Regions from separate parts of the Salinivibrio proteolyticus genome, predicted to be linked through region 2. Evidence: predicted binding sites of a transcription regulator. Region 2 holds the regulator's gene; each other region holds the start of a gene.
The links. The regulator MetJ, encoded in region 2, represses methionine synthesis genes. The targets are predictions, from matches to a motif close to TTAGACNTNTANANGTCTAA.
Positions count from the first base shown of each region.

Region 1 (8,403 bases), 100 kb from region 2:
TATGGCTGTTCGCCATTTAAAGTGGTACGCGAGCTGGGTTTAGAACGTCGTGAGACAGTTCGGTCCCTATCTGCCGTGGGCGTTGGATGATTGAGGGGAGCTGCTCCTAGTACGAGAGGACCGGAGTGGACGAACCGCTGGTGTTCGGGTTGTGTCGCCAGACGCATTGCCCGGTAGCTAAGTTCGGCACAGATAAGCGCTGAAAGCATCTAAGCGCGAAGCTGGCCCCGAGATGAGTCATCCCTAGAGCTTCGAGCTCTCTAAAGGGTTGTCGTAGACGACGACGTTGATAGGCAGGGTGTGTAAGCGCTGTGAGGCGTTGAGCTAACCTGTACTAATTGCCCGTGAGGCTTAACCATACAACACCCAAGAGGTTTTGGGTTGGACTTGAAATAAGCCAGTTGATTGTGGCGAGAACGAACAGCTTTCTAGATTAGGTGTTTTGACTGAAAAGTGAAGACACACCAAATTTTGCTTGGCGACCATAGCGCTTTGGACCCACCTGATTCCATGCCGAACTCAGTAGTGAAACGAAGCAGCGCCGATGGTAGTGTGGGGTCTCCCCATGTGAGAGTAGGACATCGCCAGGCTTGCTTTCTTGTTTTCAGATTTTTGAAAAAATCTGAAGGCAAAAACGAATTTAATCATCAAAGCAGATATGTGTAAGACTTTGATGAAGTGTTTTCGCTGATATAGCTCAGTTGGTAGAGCGCACCCTTGGTAAGGGTGAGGTCGGCAGTTCAAATCTGCCTATCAGCACCAGTATTTTCTTGGCGGCCATAGCGTAACGGCACCACCTGAACCCATGCCGAACTCAGAAGTGAAACGTTGCTGCGCCGATGGTAGTGTGGGGTCTCCCCATGTGAGAGTAGGTCACTGCCAAGAGTTATTTTTAAGCCCTCCGCATTCGCGGAGGGCTTTTTCGTTTTTACGTATTGTCCTTCCATACCGATTCCTTTCTATCCTCAATAGAGTATTGTTTTATCCTGCGTGATTATTGCTTGAGCTCCATAATGGGCTGCGTTATGTTATTAGATATCTGGACGTCTAAACATCTCTAGGAGGCAGTGATGCCGATTAAAATTCCGGACCAACTTCCCGCGACCAATATTCTGCGGCGTGAAAATATCTTTGTGATGACAGAAACGCGTGCGGTAAGCCAAAACATCCGTCCGCTGAAAGTCCTGCTTCTAAACCTGATGCCAAAGAAAATCGAGACAGAAACGCAATTTATGCGCCTGCTCTCTAATAGCCCTTTGCAAGTGGATGTTGAGCTTTTACGGATAGACAATCGACCAAGCAAGAACACGCCGACTGAACATCTTGATACCTTCTATCGCCAGTTTGAGGCTGTGCGGGGGCGTAACTTTGATGGTTTGATTGTGACAGGCGCGCCTCTCGGCTTAGTGCAATTTGAGGACGTGATTTACTGGGAGCATTTACAGGATGTGATGAATTGGGCACACCAACATGTCACCTCCACACTCTATATCTGTTGGGCAGCGCAAGCAGGATTAAAGCTACTTTACGATTTGCCTAAGAAAACACGCAAAGAAAAGCTATCAGGTGTTTATCGCCATCAGGTAAATAGGGAGTTATCTAAGCATCCGCTATTACGCGGCTTTGATGATAGCTTCTTAGCGCCTCATTCACGTTATGCAGACTTTTCTCCCCATTATTTGGATGAACATACCGATCTGGATATCTTAGCCACCTCTAATGAGGCGGGTACGTATCTGGCCGCGACCAAAGATAAGCGCAATGTGTTTGTCACTGGGCATCCTGAGTATGATGCGCATACCTTGCATGATGAGTATCACCGTGATTTAGAGGAGGGGATGGAGCCGGTGATCCCCATTAACTATTACCCGGATGACGATCCTTCTCAGCCACCGTATGTGAGCTGGCGCAGTCACGGGCATCTGCTGTTTGCGAATTGGCTGAACTATTGTGTCTATCAGCAAACCCCCTTCGATTTGGATACATTTTCAGCGTCTAACTTTACGCTTGATGAATAAAAAAGGCGCCATCTGGCGCCTTTATGATAGACAAAGGAGCGGAGTTCATTGAAGGCGCTTGTCCATCTCGTCTTGAACTGCGTTTGCTTTATCAACCATGCCGGTCATGGTTGAGCCTTGTACCAAAATAGAAAACACCACCACCGCGTAAGTCATCACCAAAATCAGCTCTCTGACATCGATTTGTTTTTCTGGGACCACAATAATGCCAGCTGGTACCGCCATGGCCATGGCCAAGGCGAGGCCTCCACGCAATCCTCCCCATGTGAGAATGCGCACAGCCCACGGGTTATATTCGCGAAAGCATCGGAAACCGAGATAGCAGGCTTTGACACTCAAATAGCGAGCCGCTAGCACTAAAGGCACGACACAACCCATTACAATCCAGTCCTCTTCATGAAAGGTGATTTGCAACAAGCTTAAGCCGATGAGCAAGAACAGTAAGCTGTTAAGAAATTCATCGACCAGTTCCCAGAAATGGTCGAGGTGATCTTCACTTTCTTTGGAAAAGCCAATAAAGCGGGTCCAGTTACCGATCATGATCCCGGAGACGACCATTGCCAGTGGTCCGGAAACATGCAGCATATCGGCGAGCACATAGCCAGCACTGGGAATGGCTAAAGTGAGCAACAGCTCCATGGAGTGATCGTTAGTGGCACAAATCAAACGGTGAAAGGCATAGCCTAAAACTAGGCCGTAACATATGCCGCCAATCGCTTCTTGCGCAAACAGCGACAGGGTGCCCGCCAAGGTTGGGTTTTGATGTCCGAATGCGAGGGTGAAAATAGTCACAAACACCACCAAGCCAAAACCATCGTTAAACAACGACTCGCCTTCGATTTGGGTGGTAATACGCATGGGGGCATGTAATTTTTTGACAATCGCAAGCACGGCAATGGGGTCCGTGGGTGAGATAAGGGCGCCGAAAAGTAAGCAGTAAATATAATCAAATTGTACCCCAATCAGTTGGAACACGCCCCACACACCAGATCCAACTAAAAACACGGAGAGCAGCGTCGCACCGAGTGCAAGAGTGGTGATTTCCCATTTTTGGTCTGAAAACGAAGGCAGTTTGACGCCCAACCCTCCAGCAAAAAGTAGAAAGCCAAGCACGCCCTCAAGGAGAAACTCCTCAAAATGAATATCCCCTAAGGTTTGCGCGGCAATCGCCTTTAGAGGCAGGGCTTGATACTGACCGGCAATCACTATCCCTAAAGACAGTAAAAGTGCACCCGCCGTGATTGCGATGGTGGTTTGGACGCGGCTAATTTTACTGTTAATAAACGCGATGATAATGGCGGCAGCGGCCATAAAGCTGAGGATAGCGTAGGTTGACATACATCATTCCTGATACGGCTAGGGAGTGGAAAAAAGAGTTACAAAATATTAATAGAAATCGCTTCCAAAACGAACAGCAGATTTGAAATAGATCAATATTAATTCATTTAAATAGACGTCTAGATTTCCATTTTCGCTGTGGTAGGATGAAATTATCGCAATGAGGAAGATGATAAGCGTAATGAGTATGGACCGACTGACACAGCAACTGCGCGAACGTATTTTGGTAATCGATGGTGGTATGGGCACCATGATTCAGGGGCTAGGGCTCAATGAGGCCGATTATCGTGGCGCGCGTTTCAAAGATTGGCACTGTGATGTAAAAGGTAACAATGACCTTCTGGTGCTGACTCAACCCGATAAAATCGCTGCCCTACATAGTGATTATCTGGCTGCGGGCGCGGACATTATTGAAACCAATACCTTTAACGCCACCCGAATCGCGATGGCCGATTACGACATGCAAGCGCTGAGTGCGGAAATCAACTTAGCGGCCGCTCGGCTTGCGCGTGAGGTTGCTGATACGTGGACGGCGAAAACGCCAACTAAACCCCGCTTTGTCGCGGGTGTGTTAGGGCCCACTAATCGAACGTGCTCAATTTCACCGGATGTGAATGACCCGGGCTTTCGCAATGTCAGTTTTGATCAGTTAGTCGACGTGTATGCTGAGTCTACCGAAGCCCTCATTGAGGGCGGTGTAGATATCATCATGTTGGAGACCATCTTTGATACCTTGAACGCCAAAGCCTGTGCGTTTGCGGTGGAGAAGGTCTTTGATACTCGTGGTTTGCGCCTGCCCATTATGATCTCCGGCACCATCACTGATGCATCTGGGCGTACCTTATCCGGACAAACCACCGCCGCTTTTTATCACTCGTTGCGTCATGTCGAGCCACTGTCTTTTGGCTTGAACTGCGCGCTCGGGCCGGCGGAATTGCGCCAATACGTTAAAGAGCTGAGCGACATTTGTGAGGGCTTTGTCTCTGTCCACCCGAACGCGGGGTTGCCCAACGCCTTTGGCGAATATGATCTCTCTCCTGAACAGATGGCGACACACATTGATGAGTGGGCGGCATCTGGCTTTATCAACTTGGTCGGTGGCTGTTGCGGGACCACCCCCGAACATATTCAAGCGATCAGTGATGTTGTTGCGACGCATCCTCCTCGCCCCTTGCCGGCTCATCCCGTCGCCTGTCGCTTATCTGGACTCGAGCCACTAACCATTAATGGCGATAGCTTGTTCGTTAATGTGGGTGAGCGCACCAATGTGACCGGCTCAGCACGCTTTAAACGTTTAATCGTTGAAGAGCAATATGACGAAGCGCTTGAAGTGGCATTGCAGCAAGTGGAAAACGGCGCCCAAATCATCGATATCAATATGGATGAGGGCATGTTGGATGCCGAAAAGGCCATGGTGCGATTTCTCAATCTTTGCGCGGCCGAGCCGGATATCGCCCGTGTGCCCGTGATGATTGACTCCTCCAAATGGGAGGTGATTGAAGCTGGCCTTAAGTGCATTCAAGGGAAAGGCATCGTCAACTCTATTTCGCTCAAAGAAGGAGAAGAAGCCTTTCTTCACCAAGCACGTTTAGTCCGTCGCTATGGTGCAGCGGTGATAGTGATGGCGTTTGATGAGCAAGGACAGGCCGATACTCAGGCACGAAAAGTAGAAATCTGTACGCGGGCCTATCATCTTCTGGTCGAGCAAGTCGGTTTTCCGCCGGAAGACATTATCTTCGATCCCAATATCTTTGCGGTTGCCACCGGCATTGATGAGCACAATAACTACGCGGTCGACTTCATCAACGCCGTGGCTGATATCAAGCAAACGTTACCGCATGCCATGATCTCTGGCGGTGTCTCAAATGTGTCGTTTTCGTTTCGAGGCAACAACCCCGTCCGTGAGGCTATTCATGCGGTGTTTTTGTATCACTGCATCAAAAATGGCATGGACATGGGGATCGTCAATGCGGGCCAGTTAGCCATCTATGATGATTTGCCTGAATCGCTGCGCTTGGCAGTAGAAGATGTGGTGCTCAACAAAGACGATGGTGCCACGGAGCGGTTATTGGAGATCGCCGACAGCTATCGTGATAGTGGTGAGAGCGAGGTCGCGGAAACCGCGGAGTGGCGTAGCTGGCCAGTAGAAAAGCGGCTGGAACATGCACTGGTCAAAGGCATTACAGAATTTATTGTTGAAGATACCGAGCTGGCTCGCGCGGCAGCGAGTAAACCCCTAGAAGTCATTGAAGGCCCGTTGATGGCGGGCATGAACGTGGTTGGGGACTTGTTTGGCGAAGGCAAGATGTTCCTGCCACAAGTGGTGAAGTCGGCTCGGGTGATGAAGCAAGCGGTGGCGTACCTTGAACCTTACATCAACGCTGAAAAGCAGCAAGGGCAGACTAATGGCAAGATCCTGCTTGCCACCGTCAAAGGCGATGTACACGACATTGGCAAAAACATTGTGGGCGTGGTGCTGCAGTGTAATAACTTTGAGATTATTGATCTTGGCGTGATGGTGCCGACCGATAAAATCCTGTCGGTGGCTCGAGAAGAAAACGTCGACATTATTGGTCTGTCGGGTCTGATCACCCCATCGTTAGATGAGATGGTGAACGTGGCGAAAGAGATGGAGCGACAAGGGTTTGATATTCCTCTGCTGATTGGCGGTGCGACCACCTCCAAAGCCCATACCGCGGTGAAAATTGAGCAGCATTACCATGCGCCCGTGGTCTATGTACCCAACGCGTCGCGTGCGGTTGGGGTGTGCTCCTCGTTATTATCCGAGACGCAGCGACCTGATTTTGTCGCGCGTTTGGCCAACGAGTATGACACTGTGCGTGAGCAGCATCAGCGTAAAGCGCCCCGCACGCCACCGGTGACCTTGGAGCAGGCTCGCGATAACAAGTGGCAAACGGATTGGGCAAACTATATGCCTCCGCAACCGGCGAAGCCGGGCATCCATGTTTACGATGATGTTTCGATAGCGACCTTACGTCAGTATATCGACTGGACGCCTTTCTTTATGACGTGGTCTCTCAGTGGCAAATTCCCCGCGATCTTGGATCACGAGCTGGTGGGGGAGGAAGCCCGTCGTTTGTATCAAGACGCCAATGCTTGGCTCGATCGTTTCGAGGCAGAAGGCTTGGTAGCGGCAAAAGGGGTGTGTGGCCTCTTTCCTGCCAATAGCGTGGATGATGATATTGAAGTGTATACCGACTCGTCACGAAAAACGGTGAGCACGATATTGAATCATTTGCGCCAGCAAACACAAAAGCCGCGTGGTGCGAACTATTGCTTGTCAGACTTTATTGCGCCGAAAAGCAGCGGTCAGCCGGATTGGGTTGGTGCATTTGCGGTGACAGGCGGTATTGGTGAGTATGCTTTGGCGGAAGAGTACAAAGCGAAAGGGGATGACTACAACGCGATCATGATCCAAGCGGTGGCGGATCGACTCGCAGAAGCCTTTGCGGAATATCTTCACCAGCAAATTCGGATCACCTTGTGGGGGTATGCGCCCGATGAGACGCTCGATAACGACGCCCTGATCCGCGAACAATACCAAGGGATCCGGCCAGCGCCAGGTTATGCCGCCTGTCCTGAACACAGTGAGAAAGGCAAGATTTGGCAATTGCTATCGGTAGAAGCGCATACGGGGATGACACTTACCGAAAGCTATGCCATGTGGCCGGGCGCGTCGGTTTCGGGTTGGTATTTTTCCCATCCAGAGTCACGTTACTTTGCGGTAGCGAAAATTCAAAACGATCAACGTGATAGCTACGCGGCACGTAAAGGCTGGTGTCTTGAGGAAGCTGAAAAGTGGCTAGGCCCTAATCTTAATGCCTAACCGAGAAAAGCCAGCGCACGCTGGCTTTTCTTTTGGGTTTTACTCAAAAAGCTGTGTATGTAAACGCTGCACCACCTCGGTGGCACTGTCGTCATCAACCACCATACAGACATTGTGATTACTCGCGCCATAACAAATCATGCGCAAGGTGGCGGTATCTAAGGCGTTAAATACCGGCGTCACCGCCCCCGGAGTATGACGCATCTCATTACCAATTAAGGCGACCACGGCCAAGTGTTGGCAAACGTCAACATGGCACAAGGTCGAGAGTTCCTCCAAGGCGGCATCAGGCAAACGGGGCACCTCACCTTGTGTATTGGTTTGATCGAGTGTCAAAGACACACTGACTTCGGAGGTAGTGATCAGATCGACGGAGATCTGATAGCGCGCTAGGATCGCGAAGACGTTGGCAAGAAAGCCATACGCTTGGAACATCGTCAAGCTGGTCAAGGTCACCATGGTTTGATTTCGGCGCAACGCAATGGCGCGGAATAGGGGGGATGATTCCGCGTGTTCTCGGATCCAAGTCCCGCCTTTTTCCGGCGCACAGGCCGCCCCGACAAAGACAGGAATATGCTGGCGTACCGCGGGTAATAGCGTGGACGGGTGGAGCACTTTGGCGCCAAACGTCGCCATCTCCGAAGCTTCACTAAAGCTGATCTCAGCAATAGGACGTGCTTTGGCAGCGAGGCGTGGGTCGGTAGTATAAATGCCCGGTACATCGGTCCAAATCGCCAAGCTTGTTGCCCCGAGCGCTTCGGCAAACAAAGCGGCACTGTAGTCGCTGCCTCCTCGGCCAAGAGTGGTCGTTCGTCCTTCTTTGTCGGCACCGATAAAGCCTTGGGTCACGAGAATGTGATTGTCTAGCTGCGCATTCAAGCGCTGACACTGTTGCTGAGTTAGGGCGATATCTGGAATAGCGTGACCAAATTGGCTATCCGTTTTCAAATATTCGCGGGCATCAATCCGAACTGCGGGCAGGCCAAGATGGACGAGCAAGCGAGTAAACAGGTGCGTAGAGGTAAGCTCGCCACAGGCAACCAAGGCATCGGTAAGCGCTTCGCTCGGGGCCTCACAGGCTTGCTCACTCAAGGAGATAATCTGCTGGTGGAGCGTTCGCACTGCTTCTTGGGTGTGATGACAAGCGGGCAAAGCTGCCAGTATTTGCTGGTGGATAGCGTCTATTGCATCCAGTGTGTT
Region 1 covers NZ_CP114584.1:327,941-336,343, forward strand. The annotation lists rRNA gene N7E60_RS01655 (23S ribosomal RNA) at 1-359, shown strand, start outside; rRNA gene rrf (5S ribosomal RNA) at 475-590, shown strand; tRNA gene N7E60_RS01665 (tRNA-Thr) at 687-762, shown strand; rRNA gene rrf (5S ribosomal RNA) at 770-885, shown strand; gene metA (homoserine O-acetyltransferase MetA) at 1,071-2,018, shown strand; gene N7E60_RS01680 (cation:proton antiporter) at 2,064-3,356, opposite strand; gene metH (methionine synthase) at 3,538-7,203, shown strand; gene lysC (lysine-sensitive aspartokinase 3) at 7,243-8,403, opposite strand, start outside.
Region 1: the regulator MetJ is predicted to act here: its motif matches at 3,468-3,487, upstream of metH (methionine synthase).

Region 2 (8,403 bases):
CTTGAAACGCAATCATCGCTTTACGCTCACTGGCTTGTTCGCGGCTGCGGTACGCGCCACATTGCATCAGGTAAGGACGGGTTGATTGAGGAATTTCTTTCGCTTCAACCTCCACCTTTTTGCTTTCCAGCTCTTCGATGTAGCTCCATTTTTCTTTGGGCTTTTCAGGCAAGGTGCTTTTCGGCTGCGGCTTCGCCGGCGCAGTGGGTTGCTGAGGTTGCGCTGGCGCCGGCGTATCGGTTTGGCTCAAAAGGTATAAACCATAGCCAAACGCGCCCACGAGCGCGATCGCAAGCAGTGCCCATTTTAGCGGGAAACCTTTACGAGCCGGTGGTTGGCGACGGGAGTTTTTTTTGCGTGGCGCTTTGCCACGTTTGACGTAATCACGAGTTGCCACAGCAAATAATCAAATCAAGAAGCCAGTAAAGCGCTCATGTTACTGGCTTCAACCCGTGCTGACTAGTCTTACTATCGAGACGGGGGCGCGACACTCTCACGGATCACCAATTTGGCATCCAGTAAGCGAGAGCCAGCGTTCACATCTCGTCCGCGTAAGATACTGAGTAACATCAGCATTGCTTGACGACCAATGTCATAGCGAGGCTGTGATACCGTGGTAAGCGGTGGATCGCAGTACTCAGCGAATTGAATGTCATCAAAGCCGACAATAGAAATATCTTGCGGTACACGCATGCCCAAGCGTTTTGCCTGCTGCATGGCACCCACTGCCATCACATCACAATGACAGAATACGGCGGTGGGGGGCTCAGGCAGGGATAACAGGCTTGTCATGGCGCGAGCACCAGATGCAAAACTGAAATCCCCAGTCACACTGTAGGCGGGGTTAACCGTGATCCCAGCTCGGCGCAGTGCTTGCTGGTAGCCTTGGGTGCGGAACTGTGTCAGTGCCGTATGGGTTGCGCCGGTAATGTTGGCAATACGGGTATGCCCCACTTGGGTAAGGTAGTTGACTGCCTCGAATGCCGCGGTGAGGTTGTCGATATGCACGGTAGGCAACTCGAGCTCTGGCGCATATTCACAGGCCATCACCAAAGGGGGAAGATTCTTTTGCTCTGGCTTGCTGACATCAAATGGGACATCCGTGCCCAAGAGCAGCATGCCGTCGGCTTGCTTGGTAAAGACTAAATTCACAAAGGAGTTTTCACGGTTTTGCTGCTGGGCGCTGTCGCCAAGCAAGACCAAGTAGCCGTGTTCCATCGCCGCTTCTTCGATACCGCGAATGATCTCACTAAAGTAGGGATCGCAGATATCCGGAATGATCGCGACAATGGTCTTAGACTCATTGCGGCGAAGATTGCGCGCGAGTGAATTGGGGGAGTAGCCAGCTTCAACCACGGCCTGTTCGACCTTCTTACGCGTGGATGCAGACACCTTTTCAGGGTTCATCAGTGCGCGTGAGACCGTGGCAGTAGATACACCGGCAATGTGGGCAACGTCCTTCATTGTCGCCATAATGACAGTCCTCTTGTTGTCTGAGTTAGTCAGATCAGTAAGTTATTCACTCCTCTGACCTGTCTAGGATGCGTCAATTTGCGAAGGTATTCTACCTAGGCTTGGCCCATATAAATACGAACAAGCTAACACTTATTGCAAAGAAATCGTGATATACGTCGCTTTAATGCAAGGGAATGTTAAGAAAGGTCTTGCGGCTCAACATCTAATGACCATCTAACTTTGCGTGACAAGGGCAATTGTTGGATGACGGGCAAGGCAACGGTGAGCCATTGTTGCATCACTTTTCGTGACGGTGCCTGGATCAGCAGTTGCCAGCGATAACGCCCTGCGCGTCGCGCCATCGGCGCAGGCATCGGCCCCATAATGTGTACCTCATCATATTGAATGGGTGAGGCGGCCAAGGTTTGTCGGACTTGCTGTAAAAATTGCTGCACGCTGTTGTCCTCATGCCCTTCGGCACGAAACAGGCTTAAGAAGGTATAAGGGGGCAGCCACGCTTGGCGACGTTCTGCCAATGCAGAGTCAGCAAACGCCTGATAACCCTTGTGGATGAGCGCTTGAATGAGACTGTGCTCAGGGTGGTGGGTTTGCAAAATCACCGTACCGGGTTTGCTGGCGCGGCCAGCTCGCCCGGCGACTTGTACCATCAACTGCGCGAGACGCTCTGGGGCACGGAAGTCATTGCTGAACAAGGCGCCATCCACATCGACAAGCGCCACTAAGGTGACATTGGGAAAGTGGTGACCCTTCGCAAGCATTTGGGTGCCGAGTAGGATTTGATACTCACCTTTTTCGATGCCGGCGAGATAGCTCTCTAAGCTGCCTTTGCGTCGGGTATTGTCGCGATCGATACGGACTGTATTGTAGTCGGGAAACAGTTCGCCCAGCTGGGCTTCGAGTTGCTCGGTCCCCACGCCTACACTGATCAGCTGTGTCGAACCACAATCCCCACATTGGGGCGGCACGCGTTTTTGATGCCCGCAATGGTGGCAGCGTAACTCTTGATGCTGTTGGTGGAGGGTGTAGTAGGCATCACAGCGTTGACAACTGGCGAGCCAGCCACATTCGTGACACATCATTGCAGGCGCATAACCACGGCGGTTTAAAAACAACATCACCTGATTTCCCTGCTGAAGATGCTGACGCATTTCGGCAATTAAGGGCGCCGATAAGCCCGCCTCAAGATGGTGGCCTTTGATGTCGAGCACCCCTTGGCGGGCGGTGACTGCATTGCCCGGACGTTGGGTTAAGCGTAAGTATTGGTATTTTCCCGTTTGTGCATTGTGTAGCGTTTCCAACGACGGTGTTGCCGAACCGAGCACTACAGGTATCTTTTCTTCATGACCGCGCATTACCGCCAGATCGCGTGCATGGTAGCGAAAGCTGTCTTGCTGCTTATATGAGGGATCGTGCTCTTCATCAATAATGATGATGCCAAGGTTCGCCATCGGGGTGAAAAGTGCTGAGCGTGTTCCAATCACAATTGCGGCTTGATTGTCGCGAGCCGCCAGCCATGCGCTAAGTCGCTCTGTATCATTGAGCCCCGAATGCATCACGGTAACCGGGACGTTAAAGCGGCGTTCGAATCGGCGGATGGTCTGTGGGGTGAGGCCAATTTCGGGCACCAATATTAACGCCTGCTCGCCACGCGCTAAAACCGGCTCTAAGACGTTTAAATACACTTCGGTTTTGCCCGAGCCGGTAATACCTTCTAAAAGCACACAGGCAAAGCCATCGCTGGCGTTGATGGTGGCAACGGCCATGGCTTGTTCATGGTTCAGTGAGGGCTTGTCTTCACTGATGGCAAAATGCCGTGCCCAAGCTTTACCTTCAAGCGGTGGGGTGTAAGGCGCGATCCAGCCTTTGTCCACCAAGGTATTAATCACAGCGGGGGTAATGTCTTGCTCCACGAGGTCGGCATGCGGGGTAGGGCCGTGAGTGAGCAGGGTTAACACACGCGCTTGCTTTGGCGCGCGGGTAAGCCCGGTCACCGGTTGATTCTGTCCGGCTTCGGTCAATTGCCACCATTTTTGCTGCTTGAGCGCTGCGGGTCGACCTTTGCGCAGTAGCGTCGGCATCACGGCGCCCATCGCATCGCCAAGTGGATGATGATAAAAGCGACTTGCCCATTGCAACAGGTGATAGACGGCAGGAGTCCAAAGTGGCGCGTCATCCAATACCTCAGTGATCGCCTTGACTTGATGGGCGGCAACACTAGGTGTGGTGGTGATGGCAGTGACAATGCCGACCTTATGCTGGCGACCAAAAGGCACCTTCACACGTGCTCCCACCACAGGGACGTGTTCGGTAATCCGGTAATCAAAAGTTTTCGCCAGCGGGACCGGTAAGGCCACTTGTGCAAACTGTTCCATCACAACATCTTATCGGCTAACAAGACGCTCAGTGTAACGGCTTGACCCAGGTAGGCAAAGCCTTGTTGTTGGATACAAGGTGATGGGCGACTGCACAAAAAAGTTGCGAAATCGAGGTCGCTTGATTAGAATTGCGCGCCTTAGAAAATGTTTGTTAACGACGTGTGGTGCCCGGCTTAGGATCGGGAGAGCGACACGGCCTTCACTATGAGGTTATCCCTATGAAAGCTGGTATCCATCCAGAGTACAAAGCTGTCACTGCTAAGTGTTCTTGCGGTAACGAATTCGCGTTCAACACCACTCTTGGTAAAGACATCAACCTAGACGTGTGTGACAAATGTCACCCATTCTACACTGGTAAGCAACGTATCGTTGACACCGGTGGTCGTGTTGACCGCTTTAAGAAGCGTTTCGGTGCCCTTAGCAGCAAAAAATAAGCCGCTAACAGCCGAATGCGAAAAAGGGGTGCGAAAGCGCCCCTTTTTTGATCCCGTCGTCACCTTTTTAACGTCTAGAGGTCGGAGGTTAACGTTCGGGGCCGTTTTAGACTGGTGGACCTTTAGCCACTGCGTTAACATCGTTTATCTTGCTCGAATCTACCCTGTGGTTTGAGTATAGCGTTGCTGATATCAGCAGTCTTCCCAGCTGATATTGGTGCATCCCTTCACGATAATAACTAGGAACACTACATGTCGGACGATAAACGCCAGCAAGCGCTGGATTATCATGCATACCCTACTCCCGGAAAAATCTCTGTTGAATTGAGCAAGCCTGCTGACTCGGCGGCGGATCTGGCGTTGGCATACAGCCCAGGCGTTGCAGAGCCGGTCCGTGAAATCGCTCAAAACCCAGACGCTGTGTATCAATACACCGCAAAGGGCAACATGGTTGCGGTGATCTCAAACGGTACCGCCATTTTGGGATTGGGTAACTTAGGGCCAATGGCCTCAAAGCCCGTCATGGAAGGTAAAGCTTTATTGTTCAAGCGTTTTGCTGGCTTGGACTCGATCGACATTGAAGTCAAACACCGTACTATCGATGAATTCGTGGATACCGTTGCGAATATCGCGGATACCTTTGGGGGCATCAACCTTGAAGACATCAAAGCGCCGGATTGCTTTGAAATTGAAAAACAGCTGATTGAACGTTGTGAAGTGCCTGTTTTTCACGATGATCAGCACGGTACCGCGATTGTTACCGCGGCGGGTATGCTGAATGCCCTTGAGCTGCAAGGTAAAGATATTCGTGAAGCCACCATTGTGTGCCTTGGTGCTGGTGCAGCGGCTGTTGCCTGCATGGAGCTATTGATCAAATGTGGCGCGCAACGCGAAAAAATCTACATGCTGGATCGCAAAGGCGTGATCCACACCCGTCGTGACGACATCAATAAGTACAAGCAATTGTTTGCCAACAATACCGACAAACGTACCCTCGAAGATGTGATTGAGGGCGCTGATTTGTTTGTGGGTGTGTCAGGGCCAGACTTGCTCTCGCCAGAGGCACTAAAACTGATGGCCGATAAGCCGGTTGTTTTTGCCTGCTCGAACCCAGACCCTGAAATTAATCCAGAGGTCGCGCATCAAGTCCGTGATGATTTGATCATGGGAACAGGGCGCTCGGATTATCCAAACCAAGTCAACAACGTACTCTGCTTCCCGTTTATTTTCCGTGGAGCGTTGGATGTGCGTGCCAGTGAAATTAATGATGCAATGAAACTGGCGGCCGTTGAGGCGATCCGTGGTTTGGCGAAAGAGCCTGTCCCACAATCGGTATTGGACGCGGCAGGTGTTGATGCGCTGCATTTTGGCCCGGATTACATTATTCCTAAGCCAATGGATGCACGCTTATTGCCACGCGTGGCTCGCGCGGTGGCACTTGCAGCGGTTGAAACTGGCGTCGCCCGTATCGAGATGCCAGACAACTATATGCTCGACAAGGCGTAACATGCTCGACAAGGCATAATGCGTGAGCGTTAGGAAAAACGTGCTCTCATAAAACCTGAAAAGGTTGTGCCGAGCATCGATGATGACAAAAAACCCGCCAATCGGCGGGTTTTTTTAGTATTCGCTATCGTCGAACTCGATACCTAGTTCTTTCATGATCTGACGCGCTTCAGCAGGAATGCTGTCAGGCTTGTCTTTGCGAATATCGTCATCGGTTGGCAATGGCTGGCCGGTATAAGCATGCAAAAATGCTTCACACAGCAGCTCACTGTTGGTCGCGTGACGCAGGTTATTAACCTGACGGCGTGTCCGCTCGTCAGTGAGAATTTTTAAAACTTTAAGTGGGATAGAAACGGTGATTTTTTTCACCTGCTCCTTTTTCTTACCATGCTCGGCATACGGATTAATGTAATCGCCGTTCCACTGCGCCATGTCTCACCTATCTTGATTATTGAATACCCAGAATGATGCTGCGGAGATTCTAGCTATATTAACCGCCACATGCAAAGCTGTATAGACGTCTAGAAGTGTTGACGTCTCAAAAAGTGCAGGGTAAGGTGAGGATAACAACGCTGGCTCGCGCACCACATCGCAAGGATGAACCATGACCCGAAAAAAAACTGACACCATCGCTGTAAGAACTGGCATTGGCACCGACACGCAACATCATGCGGTGGTTCCCCCTTTATATCTCTCGACCAATTATCGCTTTCCCGCGTTGGGGGATGTGCCCACCTATGACTATGCACGCGGAGGTAATCCGACCCGCGCCCAGCTAGAGCAAGCATTGACTGACTTAGAAGGCGGCGCGGGAGCCGTGGTAACCAACTGCGGGATGGCCGCGATTAATTTGGTGTTATCGCTATTGAAGACGGGTGACAAAATTGTGGCCCCGCATGACTGTTATGGTGGCACGTATCGCTTGCTTGAGTCCCGATCCAAGCAGGGAATTTGGCAGGTTAAATTTGTCGACCAATCCGATCCAGACGCCTTGGCGAGCGCCTTGGCAGAATCACCGACGTTGGTGCTGGTGGAAACTCCATCTAACCCCCTGCTGCGCGTGGTCGATATTGCCGATATTTGCCAACAAGCGCATCAAGTCGGTGCTTGGGTGGTGGTCGACAACACTTTTTTATCTCCTGCTTTACAGCAACCACTTGCGCTAGGGGCCGACATGGTGGTGCATTCGACCACCAAATTTATTAATGGGCATTCTGATATTGTCGGTGGCGCGGTTATTGCAGCAACCAGTGAGCTTGCTGAAACTTTAGCGTGGTGGGGCAACTGTATAGGAGCCACGGGCAACGCGTTTGACAGTTATATGACATTGCGAGGGTTGCGTACCTTAGGCGCACGGGTTAAACAACACCAGCAAAACACGCAAGCGGTACTCGCCTATTTGCAAACGGTTCCTGCTGTGCGCCAACTCTATTATCCGGGACTCACGACCCATCCGGGTCACGAAATTGCTGCCCGTCAGCAATCAGGCTTTGGTAGTATGCTGAGCTTGGAATTGGATACCGACAGTGACGGGGTGGCGCGTTTTATCGCAGGCCTTTCGCTATTTGCTTTAGCAGAGTCGTTAGGCGGTGTAGAAAGCTTGGTCACACACCCAGGCTCCATGACACATCGGGCGATGAGTGATGCAGCGCAAGCGGAAGCGGGTATCGCACCGACCTTGCTGCGCTTTTCAATCGGATTGGAAGATGCGGATGATCTCATCGCTGATTTGGCCAACGCTTTTGCGGCATTGGCCGCGTAACCTGAACAACGTTACGGCGCTGTTCATTGCTTTACCCTGATATTTGGTTAGACAAAGAGAGACCTTGTCATGCATGCGCAATCGACGGAGACGTCCCCTGAAGCACAACGACAACTTCATAAATTTGGCGGCAGCAGCTTAGCGTCACCCGCCTGCTATCGTCGGGTTGTCGATGTATTGACCGCCCACGCGGGCCGCCAAGATTTGATTGTGGTCTCCGCGGCAGGCAAAACCACCAACCAATTAATTGCTTATCTGGCTCAGCTCAACAAAGACGGTCGCCTCGCCCATGAAACGCTACAGACCTTGCGCGGCTTTCAGCAAGATTTAATTGAAAATCTTATTGATGGTGAAGACAAGCAGCGCCTTGTCGATGCCTTGTATGCTGACATCGCCACGATTGCGACCTTGGGTGAGGGCTCGCTGACTGACGCAGATAAGGCGCGTATTCAAGGGTTTGGCGAGGTATGGTCGGCCCGCTTACTGGCGAGCTTGCTCAGCCAGCACCAGCAACTCGCTGTGATGTTGGACTCACGTCTGTGTCTACGTGCAGAGCGAGCAGCGCAGCCAGAAGTTGATCGGGGAGCGTCTTGGCCATTGCTGAACAACCAGTTATCCCAATATGCCCACACCCAAGTGGTGATCACGGGCTTTATGGCACAAAACCAAGCGGGAGAAACCGTGCTGCTTGGCCGCAATGGCTCCGACTACTCGGCAACCATTTTAGGTGCCTTGGCCGGGGTGAGTCGGGTGACGATTTGGAGTGACGTGGCTGGGGTGTACAGTGCCGACCCGCGTCATGTCGATAATGCCTGTTTGTTACCTTTGATTCGATTGGATGAGGCGGCTG
Region 2 covers NZ_CP114584.1:225,189-233,591, forward strand. The annotation lists gene N7E60_RS01105 (SPOR domain-containing protein) at 1-397, opposite strand, end outside; gene cytR (DNA-binding transcriptional regulator CytR) at 469-1,473, opposite strand; gene priA (primosomal protein N') at 1,653-3,851, opposite strand; gene rpmE (50S ribosomal protein L31) at 4,070-4,285, shown strand; gene N7E60_RS01125 (malic enzyme-like NAD(P)-binding protein) at 4,538-5,791, shown strand; gene metJ (met regulon transcriptional regulator MetJ) at 5,906-6,223, opposite strand; gene metB (cystathionine gamma-synthase) at 6,396-7,553, shown strand; gene N7E60_RS01140 (bifunctional aspartate kinase/homoserine dehydrogenase II) at 7,623-8,403, shown strand, end outside.

Region 3 (8,403 bases), 670 kb from region 2:
GATCGCAACGCCAATACTTTTGACGCCATAATCAAACCCAAGCACGGTGTGTGAAGTCATGCGTGTCCTATTTCTGAAGATAAATTCGCCGCGTTGATCCCCAGTTGATCAAGGGCTTTTTGCCAACGCTCACTAAGGGGAGTGTCAAAAATCACTTTGGGATCGGCTTCCAAGGTTAACCAGCTGTTTTCGGCTAACTCCAGCTCAAGCTGCCCGGGCTCCCACCCGGCATAGCCGAGCGCGACAATAAATTGGTCGGGCTGCTCATCGGTCCCCAAAATAGACAGTATGTCTTTGGAAGTAGTGACCGCAAGATCATCAGACAGTGGGATGCTCGTGCCAAAGCTTCGATCTGCACGGTGGAGCACAAAGCCGCGATCTTCCGACACTGGGCCACCAAACAGTACGGGTTGCGCCAGGCTATCTTTGGCTTGTGAGAGCGGAAGCTGGCGCTCAACCTCGATTTGGTCGAGCATTTTGCCCACCGAGATATTGATAGGCTGATTGATCATCAATCCCATCGCGCCGTCATCATTATGTTCACACACGTAAATCACACCATGTTGAAAACGGCTATCGGTCATGCTTGGCATTGCGACTAAAAAATGATTTTTCAGATTCATATCGCCGTTCTCCCGTTGAGGCGCGTACTTTGAGTATGCGCTAAAAAACAAAGTTAGGTGAAAATAGGCGCATTAAATGCGCCCACTGACTTACCCTTGGCAACGTGTTGCAATGGCATCCATCAGCAAATCACCAATCGAGATATCATACGCTGCATCAATTTCGCGGATGCAGGTGGGGCTGGTGACGTTGATTTCAGTCAGCTTGTCGCCAATGACATCAAGGCCGACAAAAATTAAGCCTTTCTCTTTAAGTGTTGGCGCAACCGCGCGCGCAATCGCCCAATCGGTAGGGGATAAGGGGCGGGCTTCACCACGTCCACCAGCGGCAAGGTTACCACGTGTTTCGCCATCGGCAGGAATACGCGCCAAGCAGTACGGCACCGGCTCACCATCGACCACTAAGATACGTTTGTCGCCATTGCTGATATCAGGCACGAAAGTTTGCGCCATGCAAAAACGGCTGCCGTGCTCGGTCAGGGTTTCAATAATTACCGACAGGTTCGGATCGCCTTGTTTGACTCGAAAGATAGATGCGCCGCCCATGCCATCGAGCGGTTTTAAAATCACATCGCCATGTTCGGCTTGGAATGCTTTGATCTCGTCGGCACGACGGGTCACTAATGTGGTCGGAGTGTGTTCTGGGAACCAGGCGGTATACAGCTTTTCATTGCAATCGCGCAAGCTCTGCGGTTTGTTAACAATCAATACACCCGCCTGCTCGGCACGCTCGAGCATATAGGTCGCGTAAATATATTCGGTATCAAACGGAGGATCTTTACGCATCAGGATGGCATCAAACGCACTCAGTGGCTGTGTTTGAGTGTGGGTAATTTGATACCAATCGTTCGGATCGTCTTGTAGCGAGACTTGATGGGTTTTCGCGTACGGCGCACCTTGCAACATCGACATATCATCCATGTTGATATAATGCACTTCCCAACCGCGTTTTTGTGCTGCCAACATCATGGCAAACGTGGAATCTTTTTTTACATTGATGGCCGAGATCGGATCCATCACTACACCAATTTTCATCTTGATTCTCCTGTTCGCCAACTAACCCAAATCACCGAAACGAACCTGCAAAGCGGTAATGGCCGTCAGTGCGGCGGTTTCGGTCCGCAATACGCGGGGGCCGAGTAAAATTTCTTTAAAGTCACAATCGCGCGTCATGGCGATTTCTTCATCGGACAGTCCCCCTTCGGGGCCTATCAACAAGCGTAGCTTCGATGGACGTTCTGGCAGCGTATTAATGGAATATGGGGCGCGAGGATGTAGGTTGAGCTTCAGTCCGGCAAAGGCTTCTTGGCTCCACGCCTCCAACATCATCACAGGACGAACTTCTGGGACGCGATTACGGCCGCTTTGTTCGCAGGCGCCAATGGCGATCTTTTGCCATTGTTGGCGTTTTTTCTCGAGTCGTTCTGCATTGAGCTTCACGCCGCACCGCGCTGATATCAACGGTGTGATCACATTGACGCCCAGTTCGACCGATTTTTGAATGGTGAACTCCATTTTCTCGCCGCGCGAGATCACTTGTCCAAGCTCGAGGTCAAGTGGCGACTCCACACTGTGATCGTCTCGTGCACTGATGGTCACGGACACTTGTTTTTTAGTGACATCGCTTAAAGTGGCGGGAAACTGAGCGCCACTGCCATCAAAAAGCAGCACGGCTTGGCCTGGCTGCATGCGCAATACGCGTCCAATGTGATTGGCCGCATCGTCGGTGAGCGTCACATCGCCTTGCGATGGCAAAGGGTCTGGGTGATAAATTCGAGGAATACGCATAATGCTTGAGTTCCGTGATCAATAAGTTGCCAGTGTAACACGCTGTTCTGTGACTGGGAGGCTTGTGTTGATATGGGGACAGACACGAAAAAAACCAAGACGAGAAAGACGCGACTAGAGTACGGCAGACACCGGCATCAGCGTTTGGTGACAGCGTTTACATCGGTAGCTCGCCTCACCGCGTTGCACTTTATTGTGGCGCCGTACGGTTAAGGCCACTTTCCCGCAATGGCACGCATAGGCAAATGTTTTACCTTGAACGGCTGTAATATCGAGTTGATGGGTGGTGTTGGCTGGTGCCTGAAACACGGTTTCCATCAAGGTACGCCATTGTGAGCCGTGAGGCTTAACGCGTCCATACAATGCGAAGGTGACGAGGTGACAGACTTCATGCGGGATCACTTCCTCAAAAAACACGTGAGGAGACTGTTGAAGCAGCACGGGATTAAAACGCAACCGCCATTGGCTGGGATGCGCCGTGCCGGCGGCACGTCCCCGCAGCGACAGGCTAGTGTCGGGATAAGTCAGTTGAATACCGAGCTGGTGGTTGGCGGTGTCAATGCACTCGCGTACCCGTTCAAAAACGGCATCAGCCAGTGGATCATAGACTGCGGACATGGCAATCGTTACCTCACTCGAGTTAACGTCTTGGGGTCACGTAACATGCGTCATTTAACACGTGTCACAGCACATGGGTGATTAAAAAAGGGAAGCCGCTGCTTCCCTTCCTTTCTTTGCGCACAATGAGCGTTAGCCCAAGATTAACCAAGTTTAGCAAATTCGCGCAATAGCTCGGCTTTGTCGGTTTTTTCCCAAGGGAAAATATCACGACCAAAGTGACCATACGCGGCGGTTTGCTTATAAATCGGTTGTAGCAGATCAAGCATTTCCTGCAGACCGTATGGGCGCAAGTCGAAGTTTTCACGCACCGCCTTGATGATGATTTCAGGGGCCACTTTTTCGGTACCGAAGGTTTCGACCATGATAGAAGTCGGCTCGGCGACACCAATCGCGTAAGACAATTGGATTTCACAGCGGTCCGCCAGACCGGCAGCGACAATGTTTTTCGCCACATAGCGTGCCGCATAGGCGGCTGAGCGGTCAACTTTCGATGGATCTTTACCGGAGAATGCACCACCACCGTGACGGGCTGCACCGCCGTAGGTATCGACGATAATTTTACGGCCAGTAAGACCACAGTCGCCCATTGGGCCACCAATTACGAAACGACCGGTTGGGTTGATGAAGTACTTGGTTTCTTTGGTCAGCCATTCGGCAGGAAGAACAGGCTTGATAATCTCTTCCATCACCGCTTCACGTAGGGTCTCGGTAGAGACGCTGTCGCAATGCTGAGTAGAAAGCACAACCGCATCGATGCCGACGATCTTGCCGTTGTCGTACGCAAAAGTGACCTGACTTTTGGCGTCTGGACGCAACCAATCTAGGGTGCCATCTTTACGCGCTTGCGCTTGGCGCTCGACCAAACGGTGCGAGTAAGTGATCGGGGCAGGCATAAGGACATTGGTTTCGTTGGTTGCGTAACCAAACATAATGCCTTGGTCGCCTGCGCCTTGATCTTTGGGATCGGCACGGTCAACACCTTGGTTAATATCTGGCGACTGCTTACCAATGGTGTTGAGCACCGCGCACGAGTTGGCATCAAAGCCCATGTCTGAGTGCACATAGCCAATGTCGCGAACCGTTTGGCGTGTCAGCTCTTCAATATCGACCCACGCTGAGGTGGTGATCTCGCCGCCGACCATTACCATGCCGGTTTTTACATAGGTTTCGCAGGCAACGCGCGCTTTTGGATCTTGCTCAAGAATTGCATCCAAAACGGCGTCTGAAATTTGGTCTGCGATTTTATCTGGATGGCCTTCAGAGACAGACTCTGAAGTAAACAGGTGCTTAGCCATGTGACACTCTCATTGTTTATCAAGAATACCGACGATACGAGGCGAAATCGATCGCCGATCATCTCAGATGTTTTAACTTCTAGACGTCTATTCTATTCGTAATTGTGACAAACGCAAGCAAGTTGATGCATAGCTCTATCTATCTAGGTATAGCAAACGATTGCGCGGACAGGCGTTATTCGACGGCTACAGGCATAACATCATCGGCCATCTGAGCATCTGTCCACGCTTTGGGAGCACGAGTGATAAATCGCTCCACCAGTGTTTCTATGCGCAAAGGCAGTCGCCCCGAGGCGCTATATAACCGAATCGGTACCGCGGCCGACTGCCATTGTGGCAAACAGCGGATAATCTTGTCTGGATGATGTGTCTGATACCCTTCAGCATTCCATGTGGGTAGCAGGCCCACACCTTGTCCGTTGGCAATCGCATCGATTTGAATCGCAACCATATCGCAGTTAAACCGGCTGGGAAGCGCGCTCAAATGATAGGGAGCCTGATGGGAATGAAACAGCGTGAGCCCACGTCGGCGCAACGCAAACACATCCAGCCAAGCATGATCATCTAACGCGGAGGGGTGTGAAAACGGACCATGTGCCTGAACATACGCGGGCGAGGCGTAAATGCCGTAGTGCCAGTGACCCAGTGTTTGGGTGCGACAATTGCTGGGGAGCATTACATCGTCGGCCCAGATAACAATGTCAGCCGCTTGGATACGCTGTGCACTCAGCTCACTGGTTAAGGTGATGGACACTTTGGGATGCTCGGTTAAAAAATGATTCAGTAAAGGACCCGCCCAGCCACGCATGAGCGCCGGATGGCAAATGACTTCAATTGGCCCTTTTAGCTCATTATTCAGACCGTGAATGGCTTCTTGGCTTTCCTCAGCCAGAGCCAAAATTTGCGAGCAATAGCGCGAAAAGGTTTCGCCGGCTTTAGTGAGTACCAACCGATTTCCCTGCCGTTGGGTTAACGCTTGGCCAAGGTCACTTTCTAATTGTGCCAGCCGCCGACTAATGGTCGATTTGGGCTGGTGGAGTGCGTCAGCCGCTGCGGTCAAGCTTTGATGGCGGCAAAGGGCATCGAACGCACGGATAGCGGCAAGGTCCTGCATACTTCCTTATCCTATTTTCCTTTTTTATCAGTAAGATGAAATAAATGCTTGCTTATTTCACGTTCTAAAACTGGAACAAGTTGTTCCAGTTTTAGGGCTGGGTTTCCTTACTCTAATATGAATAATTCTCACTAATCAAATGATAATTATTATCAAATAATGGAGTAAGATATGTCTAGTCGTCTTCGTCCCGTAGTGGTTGGGATGGTATTAGCGGGAATGCCTATAGCCTCACTTTCTGCCGCTGAGGCAGCCAACACGGAAACCATGGTGATCACCGCCTCTGGGTTTGAGCAGGTGACTGCCAAAGCACCTGCCAGTATTAGTGTGATCAGCCGAGATCAGTTAGAAGGGCGCTACTATCGTGATGTGACCGACGCATTAAAACGGGTACCGGGTGTGGTGGTGACTGGCGGTGGTGATACGACGGACATCAGTATTCGCGGCATGGCTTCAAAATATACCCTGATTTTGGTGGATGGCCGACGAACCTCAAGCCGTGAAACGCGCCCTAACAGTGACGGCCCGGGTATTGAGCAGGGGTGGCTGCCACCGCTACAAGCGATTGAACGTATTGAGGTCATTCGTGGCCCTATGTCAACCCTGTATGGCTCGGATGCGATTGGGGGGGTTATCAATATTATTACGCGTCGTGGTGAACAAGATTGGCACGGGAACGTGCAGCTGAGCACCGTGATGCAAGAAAACCGCGCATCGGGCGATGAGCAAAGCGCGAACTTTTACCTATCAGGCATGTTAAGTGACAAAGTTGGATTGAAACTGACGGGTCAAAACACGCAGCGCCAAGAAGATGATATCCAGTACGGCTATGAAGATAAGTCATTACGCTCTTTATCCACCACCTTGACTTACGATCATAATGATTTGCACCGTTGGGAGCTTGACCTCGGCGTCAACGCACAAGATCGCCGTGGTCATGTCGGCCGCTCCGTACCGAGTGACGATAGCCTTTGTCGCGGCAGTTGTGAGAACAGTAATAATGAATATCGGCGTCAGTCGATAGCCGTCAGCCACAAAGGGAATTGGGACTGGGGATGGTCTGACAGCCACTTGCAATACGAACAGAGTCGGAATAAAAGCCGCGAAATGACCATCGAAAATACCGAATTTAAAACCAGCTTAGTGCGTGATTTCGAGGCACACACCCTGACGGTTGGTGGCTCTGTTGTCTATGCGAAGTTGGAAGATTTTACCTCCAACCAAGCATCGACCAAGACCAGTATCGATAATACGCAATCAGCGATTTTTGTTGAGGACGAATGGCGCGTCTTGGAGCCGTTGAGTGTGACTTTAGGGCTTCGTGTGGATCACGATGAAAACTACGATTACCACGCCAGTCCTCGCCTGTATGGGGTTTATCAAGTTACTGATAACTGGATACTAAAAGGTGGGGTGGCGACAGGCTTTAAGTCTCCGCAGCTTCGCGAAATTACGCCTAACTGGGCCCAGGTGAGCCGTGGCGGTAATATCTACGGTAACCCCGACCTTGACCCTGAAACATCCGTGAATACCGAGTTAAGCCTCAACTATCAAGGGGATAACGGCATTACGGGGTCGATTGGTGTGTTCCACAATGACTTTAAAGACAAGATCACCCGTGTGACGTGCCCCGATACCGTATGTACTGCGGGACCAAACAAATGGGGCTCGGATCCAACTTATCGTGTCAATGTGGATGAAGCGGTTACCCAAGGGGTGGAAGCGAGTATTTTCGTGCCCATCGGTGATACGGTGGATGTAAGTGCCAGCTACACCTATACCGACTCGGAACAAAAAACCGGTGAATATAAAGGGCAGCCACTTAACCAGATCCCGAAATCGCTAGCGCATGGTGAAGTGAATTGGCAAGCGACCGAAAAACTCAGCCCATGGGCGAGCGTGACTTACCGTGGTAAAGAAATGGATCCGGTAACGGGCCCATCATCGCGCAGCAATATCGAACCTGCGTATACCATGGTGGATGCTGGGGCGAACTACCAACTGACCGATGCCATTGAGTTGCAAGGGGCGATATACAATCTGCTGGATAAATCGCTGGACTATGACGACTACGGTTATATCAGCGATGAGCGTCGCTACTGGGTAGGGATGAATATCCACTTCTAAGGAAGTTCCGACCTGTCTGTCTCTTTTATCCGGGATAGAGACAGCGATAACACTGCCGCGCCCGTTTTGGCCTCTAGTCAAACGGGCGTTTTTGGGTAGGATGGCGTGAACAGTCGCGTGATTAGCCTCACATAAGACGTGCGTCTTTTACGTGCTTGAGATACACTGGGCGGCGTTGTCAAACGAGCACCGATGGACATGACACTAAGAGTCGCAATTAATGGATTTGGTCGCATAGGTCGCAGTGTATTGCGCGCCTTGTATGAAAGCGGCAAACAGGATCGCATCCAAGTGGTGGCGATCAATGAACTCGCCGAACCAGAAGCGATGGCCCACCTGCTGCAGTATGACTCCAGCCATGGGCGTTTCGGGTGGCCGGTGTCTTTCAATCAAGAACATCTGTTCGTTGCTACTGACAGCATTCGTCTTCTTCACTTATCCGAACTTCACCTTTTGCCTTGGCGCGACCTCGATGTCGACATTGTGCTCGACTGTACCGGTAAATTCGGCACGCGCGCCGATGGTGAGGCTCACATTGCCGCGGGGGCGAAAAAAGTACTGTTTTCCCATCCCGCCAGCCAAGATGTCGATCGTACGGTTATTTTTGGTGTGAATCACGAAGCACTGACCAGCGATGATCGTATCGTCTCAAACGGTTCTTGTACCACCAACTGCATTGTGCCTGTGATTAAAGCGCTGGATGAGCACTTTGGCATTGAGTCAGGCACTATTACCACGATTCACTCGTCGATGAATGATCAACAAGTGATCGATGCCTACCATACCGATCTGCGTCGCACACGTGCGGCAAGTCAGTCTATTATTCCGGTAGACA
Region 3 covers NZ_CP114584.1:2,547,242-2,555,644, reverse strand. The annotation lists gene ruvX (Holliday junction resolvase RuvX) at 1-60, opposite strand, end outside; gene N7E60_RS11975 (YqgE/AlgH family protein) at 57-623, opposite strand; gene gshB (glutathione synthase) at 714-1,658, opposite strand; gene rsmE (16S rRNA (uracil(1498)-N(3))-methyltransferase) at 1,680-2,411, opposite strand; gene N7E60_RS11960 (SprT family zinc-dependent metalloprotease) at 2,526-3,029, opposite strand; gene metK (methionine adenosyltransferase) at 3,173-4,327, opposite strand; gene N7E60_RS11950 (LysR family transcriptional regulator) at 4,503-5,441, opposite strand; gene N7E60_RS11945 (ligand-gated channel protein) at 5,613-7,568, shown strand; gene epd (erythrose-4-phosphate dehydrogenase) at 7,767-8,403, shown strand, end outside.
Region 3: the regulator MetJ is predicted to act here: its motif matches at 4,399-4,418, upstream of metK (methionine adenosyltransferase).